DNA from 2 places in the Rhodococcus sp. G6(2025) genome. Region 1 is predicted to be linked to the other one. Evidence: predicted binding sites of a transcription regulator. Region 1 holds the regulator's gene; the other holds the start of a gene.

Region 1 (4,414 bases):
CTCGGGGCCGCTGAAGGGTGTGGCGGACAAGCTCACCGGCACCCTCACGTCGCTCGGCCTGAGCGAGTTCGGCGCCGAGGGCGACGCATTCGATCCGGCGCTGCACGAGGCAGTGCAGCACGAGGGCGAGGGTCACGACCCCGTTCTCGGCACGGTGATGCGAAAGGGCTACAAATTCGGTGATCGCGTCCTGCGGCATGCGATGGTAGCTGTGATCGATCGCGCAGGCGATGCCGGCGCGAACACCTCCGACGAGGCGGCGAAGCCCGCCGAGTCGGAACAAGAGTAAGAGCGAGAGGAGGAGACGCCCAGTGAGCCAACGGGAGTGGATCGAAAAGGACTTCTACAAGGAGCTGGGCGTCTCGTCCCACGCATCCGCGGACGAGATCAAGAAGGCGTACCGCAAGCTCGCCCGCGACCTTCATCCCGACGCGAACCCCGGCGACACGAAGGCCGAGGAGCGTTTCAAGTCCGTCAGCGAAGCACACGCCGTGCTCTCGGACCCTGCCAAGCGCAAGGAATACGACGAGGCCCGGCGACTGTTCGCGAGCGGCGGTTTCGGCCAGGGCGGCGGCGGATTCAACCCCGGAGCCGGCGGTTTCGGCCAGGGCGGATTCGACATCAACGACCTGTTCGGTGGCGGCGGCGCGGCGGCCGGTGACGGCGGCCTCGGCGACATCTTCGGTGGGCTGTTCAATCGCGGCGCCGGTGGCGGCGGCGCGACCCGCACCACCAACCGTCCCCGTCGCGGCAGCGACGTCGAGACGGAGACGACCCTCGAATTCCGTGAAGCCACGCTGGGCGTCACGGTTCCGCTGCGACTGACCAGCCCGTCGCCGTGCACCACCTGCCACGGCAGCGGTGCCAAGCCGGGAACCAGCCCGCGAGTCTGCCCGCGCTGCAACGGGACCGGAATCGTCAGCCGCAACCAGGGCGCGTTCGGGTTCAGTGAGCCGTGCGACGACTGTCGCGGCACCGGCTCCATCATCGACTCGCCGTGCGAGGTGTGCCACGGCAACGGCGTCACCAACCGGACCCGCACCATCACCGTCCGCGTCCCCGCGGGTGTCAGTGACGGACAGAAGATCCGGCTGGCAGGCCAGGGTGAAGCGGGCCTGCGCGGCGCACCGTCCGGCGACCTGTTCGTCACGGTCCGGGTGCGTCCCGACAAGGTGTTCGGCCGCAACGGCGACGACCTCACCCTCGTCGTCCCCGTCAGTTACGGTGAGCTCGTGCTCGGAACCACCGTCTCCGTCCCCACCTTGGAGGGGCGTGTCGGTGTGAAGATTCCGGCGGGCACCGCCGACGGCCGGGTTCTGCGGGTGCGCGGCCGAGGCGTCCCCAAGCGTGCCGGTGGCGCTGGTGACCTACTGGTCACGGTCAAGGTCGCCGTTCCGCAGAAGCTCGACGACCCGGCCACCGAAGCATTGAAGACCTATCTGGAAGCAGAGAAGGCCAGCGGATTCGATCCGAGGGCCGGGTGGGCGGGTGCTTGATGAGCGATACGACCCAGGATCCACGCGAGAGCGCCGTTGATCCGGACGCCCAGATCTTCGTGATCTCGGTGGCCGCGGAACTCGCCGGCATGCATGCGCAGACGTTGCGCAACTACGACCGGCTCGGTCTCGTCACCCCGCACCGCACGTCCGGTGGCGGGCGACGGTACTCGCCGCGGGATGTGGCGTTGCTCCGCGAGGTGCAACGCCTCTCGCAGGACGAGGGTGTCAACCTCGCCGGGATCAAGCGGATCATCGAACTCACCAACCAGGTGGAGGCTCTGCAGCACCGGGTTCGCGAGCTGGCCGAGGAGATCGCGAAGATTCACGCCGGGTACCGGCGCGACCTCGTTCCGATCCCGCGGAGCAACGCCCTCGTCGTGTGGAAGCCGCGGCACCAGCGCTGACCCGGCGATCTCTCGGGTGAACCGAACCGATGTCGCACTGGTCCTGTCGGAGTGAACCAGTGCGACATCGGGCCCCAACCCCCGGCTTATCGGTCGCGGTTGCCCCAGCGGGGCCCGCGGCGGGTGCGTGATCGCGGAATGTTCATCTCCTCGAGACGTGCCTTGATCTCCTCGGTGGTCCACATCGTGCGGGAGACGGTGGGGGTGGGGGTCTCGGTGACGTGCATGATCATGTTCTCCGGCTTTCGTCGAGTGTTCGGTGGATGGTCGGGATCGTCTGTCAGGGGTGCCCGTACAGGTGGTAGCCGGCGTTCATGTTCGGGTAGCCCGAGTCGATCCAGCTGCTGATGCCGTAGGCGTGGCCGTAGTTGGCGTCGACGCGAGTTCCGTCCACGTCGGTCGTGTTGCTGTAGTTGTCGGCGCGGAACACAGCCTGGGCACCGCCGGGGAGCGAGTACGTGGCGTCCACCTCGACGCCGTTCGGGTCGGTGGAGAATGCCTTCACGATCTGGCTGCTGTGCGGGGCGAGGTAGTCCGACGGCGCCTGAATCCACTGCCCGTAGGGGTTCGACGAGCCCGCGAGGACCATCGGCAGATCGGTGTCGTTGCTGATCGTCATCGCGATCGTGGGTCCCGACGTCGGCATCGTGCCCGCGGTGGCAACCCCGGCGGCGGCGATGGCGAATCCGGTGACGGCCACTGCGGTGGCGGGCAGTGCGATGAAGAATGCGACGCGGCGGCGGGCGGTGGTGCGCATGATGGCTTCTCCTGGGTTCTGGAACTTCGGGGGTCTGACGCTTCGGGGGGAACGTCTGGGGCCGTGGGGGTTTCGGTTTCCGATCTCCCCGTTTTCCGGTGTGCATCAACTATGTCGCGAATGCGCGCCGTCGTCTGTCCACCGACAGGACGGAGGGCGGGATGAATCCGGTGTCCACCGATCGGGGGACAGCGGGGTCGCGAAGTGCTCCGCGCGGGCCTGCTCTCGTGAGAAAGTGAGCAATGGACTTCGCCGGAGTCGCTTCGCCTCGGACCGCGCCGTGAGCGCCGTGCGTGTGGTGGTGGGCGACGACCACCCGATCTTTCGGGACGGTGTCGTCCGTGCGCTCCTCGCGAGTGGCGACATCGAGGTGGTCGGCGAGGCGGACGACGGTGCGGCGGCGCTCGCCCTGATCCGCGAACTCGCCCCCGACGTCGCACTGCTCGACTATCGGATGCCGGAGCTGGACGGTTCCCAGGTGGCGGCGGCCGTCCGACGAGCCGAACTCGCCACGCGGGTGCTGCTGCTGTCGGCGCACGACGAGTCCGCGATCGTCTACCACGCGCTGCAGGAGGGGGCAGCGGGGTTTCTGCCCAAGGAATCGACTCGGGCGGAGATCGTGAAAGCCGTCCTGGACTGTGCACAGGGCCGCGACGTCCTTCCCGCCTCCCTCGCCGTCGGACTGGCCGGCGAGGTGCGTCGTCGCAGTGAACCGGTCGGGCCGGCGCTGAGCGGCCGGGAGAAGGAAGTGCTGGCGCTCATTGCGCGCGGCCAGAGCATTCCCACGATCGCCGGTGAGCTGTATCTGGCGCCGTCGACGGTCAAGACCCATGTCCAGCGCCTCTACGAGAAGCTCGGGGTGAGCGACCGCGCGGCCGCGGTGGCCGAGGCGATGCGACGCGGCTTGCTGGAGTGACGTGCCGCTTCCGTCCCAGAGTCGCGTAGTTCGTCGTTACAGCACCGAGGCGGTCCGGGTGACCGCCATACTCCGGTTACCGCTGATCGGTCTGATGGCGCTGCTCGGGCCGGTGATCCGCGTGACGCACTGGCAACCCGACGTCTTCGCGGGGCTGCTGATCGGGTATGCGGCGGTCGCTCTCGGCTGGCTGATCTTCGTCCTGGTGCGGGACGTCGGACCGTGGGCGGGCTGGGTGTCCACGGCCGCGGACGTCACCGCGGTAGTGGCGTTGTGCGTCGTCTCCGGCGGCGCGACGTCGGTGCTGCTGCCGGTGTTCTTCCTGTTGCCGATCTCGGTGGCGTTCCAGTACCGGCCGCGTCTGACGGCGATCGTCGGCGTCTGCACCGCCGTCGGGTACCAGGTGGTGTGGATCGTCTACTCCAAGCGCGACGACGCAGTCGGCTTCCCCGACGAGGTGTACCTCTACTTCGGGTTCCTGTTGTGGCTCGCGGCCGCGACGACGGCGTTGTCGTACGTGCTGGTCCGGCGCTCTGCGACGGTGATCTCGCTGATGGATGTGCGCAGGCAGCTGATCGCCGAATCGATGGGCGCCGAGGAACGCGAGCGACGGCAACTGGCCGAGGACCTCCACGACGGGCCCCTGCAGAATGTCCTGGCCGCCCGGCTGGACGTGGAGGAGGCCCTGGAGCGAAACCCGGACGACATGCTCGTCGCCGCCGAGTCCGCCCTCCGCGAGACGGCGGCGCAACTGCGGTCCACGGTCACCACACTGCATCCGCAGGTCCTCGCGCAGCTGGGCCTCACCGCGGCGCTGCGCGAGCTCACGGATCTCTAC
Region 2 (4,414 bases), 1.6 Mb from region 1:
GACAGTTTCTCGATGGCCTCTTTGATCGCCGCGACGTCGCTGCCCTTCAACTTCTCCTGGGCATTCGTGATCGACGACTCGACCTTCTCCTTGACGTCGGCGGGCACCTTGTCCTCGTTGTCCTTGATGAACTTCTCGGTCTGGTACACCAGCGACTCGGCCTGGTTGCGGACCTCCGCTTCCTCCCTGCGTTGGGCGTCCTCGGCAGCGTGAGCCTCGGCGTCCTTGATCATCCGGTCGATCTCTTCCTTGGACAGTCCGGAACCCTCCTGGATCTTGATCGTGTTCTCCTTGCCCGTGCCCTTGTCCTTGGCGGTCACGTGCACGATGCCGTTGGCGTCGATGTCGAAGGTGACCTCGATCTGCGGCACCCCCCGCGGTGCCGGCGGAATCCCCGCCAGCTCGAACGAGCCGAGCAGCTTGTTGTGCGAGGCGATTTCGCGCTCACCCTGGAACACCTGGATCTGCACCGACGGCTGATTGTCGTCAGCCGTGGTGAAGGTCTCGGAACGCTTGGTCGGGATGGTGGTGTTGCGCTCGATGAGCTTGATCATCACGCCACCCTTGGTCTCGATGCCGAGGGACAGCGGGGTGACGTCGAGGAGCAGCACGTCCTTGACCTCGCCCTTGAGAACACCGGCCTGCAGGGCGGCGCCGACGGCGACGACCTCGTCCGGATTGACACCCTTGTTCGGTTCCTTCCCGCCGGTCAGCTCGCGAACCAGATTCGTCACGGCCGGCATACGGGTGGAACCACCGACGAGCACGACTTGGTCGATGTCTTTGACGGAAATCTTCGCGTCCTTGATCACCGATTGGAACGGGGCGCGGGTGCGGTCGAGGAGATCGGACGTGATCTTCTCGAACTCGCTGCGGGACAACTGCTCGTCGAGGAACAGCGGGTTCTTGTCCGCGTCGACGGTGATGTAGGGCAGGTTGATCGACGTGCTCTGCGAGGAGGACAGTTCGATCTTGGCCTTCTCCGCGGCCTCGCGGAGACGCTGCAGGGCCATCTTGTCCTTGGTCAGATCGATGCCGTTCTGAGCCTTGAACTTCTCGGCCAGCCACTTCACGATCCGGTCGTCCCAGTCGTCACCACCGAGGTGGTTGTCGCCGGACGTGGCCCGGACCTCGACGACGCCGTCGCCGATTTCGAGCAGCGAGACGTCGAAGGTGCCGCCACCGAGGTCGAAGACCAGGATGGTCTGTTCCTTGTCGCCCTTGTCCAGGCCGTAGGCCAGTGCGGCCGCGGTGGGCTCGTTGACGATGCGCAGGACGTTGAGACCGGCGATCTGGCCGGCTTCCTTCGTGGCCTGACGCTGGGCGTCCTCGAAGTACGCGGGGACGGTGATCACGGCGTCTGTGATGTCCTCACCCAGGTACGCCTCGGCGTCGCGCTTCAGCTTCATGAGCGTGCGGGCACTGATCTCCTGAGCGTTGTACTTCTTGCCGTCGATCTCCACATGCCAGTCGGTGCCGATGTGGCGCTTGACGGAGCGGATGGTGCGATCGACGTTGGTGACGGCCTGGTTCTTCGCGGGCTGGCCGACCAGCACCTCACCGTTCTTCGCGAACGCCACCACCGACGGTGTCGTGCGCGACCCCTCCGAGTTGGCGACCACCACCGGGTCGCCACCCTCCAGCACGCACACCACCGAGTTCGTGGTCCCCAAATCGATTCCCACCGCGCGAGCCATGACCGCCTCCAGCAGCACACCGGGTGGCCGTGATCCTTCGGTCGATCTGCTCGTCGTCACACCCACCGAAATTGAGTGTTATCGACTCAATTTTCCCCCCGGTCCAAACCGAGGTCAAGGCGAAGAATTGAGCGTGGAACGCTCAACCTTTGCTGTGTTCGCCTGGTGGATTTCGTCATGATCGGTAGTGATGTGTCGGTGCGACGTCTGCACGGGTCATCGAATCGGTTTCCGGGCCACAGTCACCGCAGGCGGTTTCCGGGGTCACAGTCACGCGCAGGCGATGGCCAGGATCCGCCCAACTGCTCCGCCGCGTCGCCGAGGTGCGTAGGAGATAGTCCGCTCGCCGTCTAATGGCAAGGAACACAAGCAGTCCGAGTGTCCGGCTACCGGGCCGAGGTTACGCGTAGCCGTCCTGGACGAGTGCGCTGATTCGCCCCACCCTCCCGCGCGATTCACGTGGGAGGGCCCGGCCACGCCGACGTCTATCGGCCGCGCAGCCCGATCGGGTTGCCGTCAGCGTCGGCAAGCACGCAAATCCGTGTCTCGGGTGCAACCTGACGTGGAGCGTCGCGCTCGGTTGCGCCGGCGGCAAGCAGCGTGTCGCGGGTCGCGTCGAGATCCTCGACGTCGGCGAACGCAACCGGTCCGGCGGCCCCGTCACCTGGATTCAGCGCGACCTCGAAGCCGTCCACGTTGTATCCGACGTAGTAGGCCTCGTCGGTGTGAGGTGCGCCGAGCAGCGCGGAATAGACCGCCTTGGCGGCGTCCAGGTCGGATACGGGGATCACCAGGCTGCGGATTGTGGGGCTCATGTTCGTCTCCTTCGTTATGCGGCGGCCGCTCGTTCGGCGATGACGACCACGTTATGCGCGGCTCGGGGCCGGCGCTTCTCGATTTCTGACCGATCTGGAAGTGATGATTCGTCATCTTGTATCGACGCAACGGGGTTCCAGATCCGGACTCCGCGCGGTCCGTCATCTTCTGCCAGGGGTCTCCCCCTCGCTTTGGCTGTGGCCGACGGGCGGCGGATCGCCCACCGGTTCAGCGCCTTTGATGGTCTCTCCCCGGAACAGGGCAGGAAACACGCTATCGGTGTTACCTTGAGCCCTGTGTGTGGCGGTCGGCAATCCTCGCGGCGGCGCACGGCGCTGCTCACCGTGCTCGGGGTGATCGCCGTCGAGCGCATGGCCCTGCAGTTCGGCCACACCAACGCGGTGGACGATGCGCAGGAGACGTTCCCAGCTGACGTCGGAGCCGACGCGCTCGCGCCGCGCCGCGCCCCGGAGCGCGGCGCCGTCAACTGGCCGGTATCGCTGCCGGTCCGCGCCCGGGCACCGTCACCGACCTCGGCCGTGTCACCCATGCCCGCGCGGAACAGCACCTGTGTGCTCCGGGTGTGACAGGCAGGCACCGGCTGCCGTCCCAGCAGATCTGACGCCACTCCCCTCTCGTGACCGCCACGGGCTTGGGCGCCACATCCCTCACCGGGCGTGCCGCGTGACCCGATAGTCGTTTCAGCATCGGTAGATTCGTTGCCGGTGCACCGTCGGAATGAGGTGCCGAAGTGCATTCCAAGATTGTTCTCAAACTCACCGGCGCCACCGTGGCCGCGGGGATAATGCTGGCCGGGGTGATGTTCCCGATCGCCGCCGGGCTCGGGTACGCGTCCAACCGTGCCGCCGACAGCGTCGGTAATTCCTCGGCCGAACTGGCCGACGGGGTGGTGCCGGCGGTGACGACCATGACCGACATCACCGGGAACCCGATCGCCTGGCTGTACGACCAGCGCCGATTCGAGGTCCCCAGCGACCAGATCTCCAACGAGATGAAACTGGCGATTCTCTCCATCGAGGACAGACGGTTCGGCGAACATCAAGGGGTGGACTGGCAGGGCACCATGCGGGCGTTCTTCACCAACACCACCAGCGGTCAGATCGAGCAGGGTGCCTCGACCATCAATCAGCAGTACGTGAAGAACTACCTACTGCACGTGGTCGCCAAGACCGACGCCGAGCGCCGTGCCGCGATCGAGACCACGCCGGTCCGCAAGATCCGGGAGATCCGGATGGCGATGACCCTCGACCAGGAACTCTCCAAAGAGGAAATTCTCACCCGGTACCTGAACCTGGTGCCGTTCGGCAACGGTTCCTTCGGGGTGCAAGACGCCGCCCGCACGTACTTCGGCATCGACGCCAAGGACCTGAACCTGGCGCAGTCGGCGATGCTCGCGGGCATGGTGCAGTCCAGCTCCGCACTCAACCCCTACACCAACCCGGAGGGGGTGTTCGAGCGCCGCAATGTCGTCCTGGACACCCTGGTCGTGAATGTTCCGGACCGGGCAGCCGAGATCCGCGCCCTGAAGGAAACGCCGCTCGGGGTGCTCCCGAAACCGAACAATCTGCCCCGAGGATGCATCGCCGCCGGCGACCGCGGGTTCTTCTGCGACTACGCGTTGCAGTACCTCCAGACCGCCGGGTTGTCCCGGGAGCAGCTCGAGAAGGGCGGCTACCTGATCCGCACCACCCTCGATCCGGCCGTGCAGGGATCAGTGAGGTCGGCGGTGTCCACCTACGCCGACCCGAAGCTCCCCGACATCGCGAGCGTGATGAACGTCGTGCAGCCCGGCCAGGACCAACATCGGGTCCTGGCGATGGCGGGCAGCCGCAACTACGGCCTGGACGCTGCCGCCGCCGAGACGGTGCAGGAGTTGCCCT

The links. The regulator HspR, encoded in region 1, represses chaperone genes until heat shock. The targets are predictions, from matches to a motif close to ANNTGAGTNNNNNNNACTCANNT.
Region 2: the regulator HspR is predicted to act here: its motif matches at 1,767-1,789, upstream of dnaK (molecular chaperone DnaK).

Annotation. Positions count from the first base shown of each region.
Region 1 is NZ_CP179750.1:2,048,666-2,053,079, forward strand. Features, by position in the region: gene grpE (nucleotide exchange factor GrpE) at 1-289, shown strand, start outside; gene dnaJ (molecular chaperone DnaJ) at 312-1,496, shown strand; gene ACLIVD_RS09190 (heat shock protein transcriptional repressor HspR) at 1,496-1,903, shown strand; gene ACLIVD_RS09195 (hypothetical protein) at 1,990-2,136, opposite strand; gene ACLIVD_RS09200 (hypothetical protein) at 2,184-2,660, opposite strand; gene ACLIVD_RS09205 (response regulator) at 2,950-3,576, shown strand; gene ACLIVD_RS09210 (sensor histidine kinase) at 3,578-4,414, shown strand, end outside.
Region 2 is NZ_CP179750.1:3,695,427-3,699,840, reverse strand. Features, by position in the region: gene dnaK (molecular chaperone DnaK) at 1-1,697, opposite strand, end outside; gene ACLIVD_RS17085 (VOC family protein) at 2,183-2,512, opposite strand; gene ACLIVD_RS17080 (hypothetical protein) at 2,810-3,100, shown strand; gene ACLIVD_RS17075 (transglycosylase domain-containing protein) at 3,265-4,414, shown strand, end outside.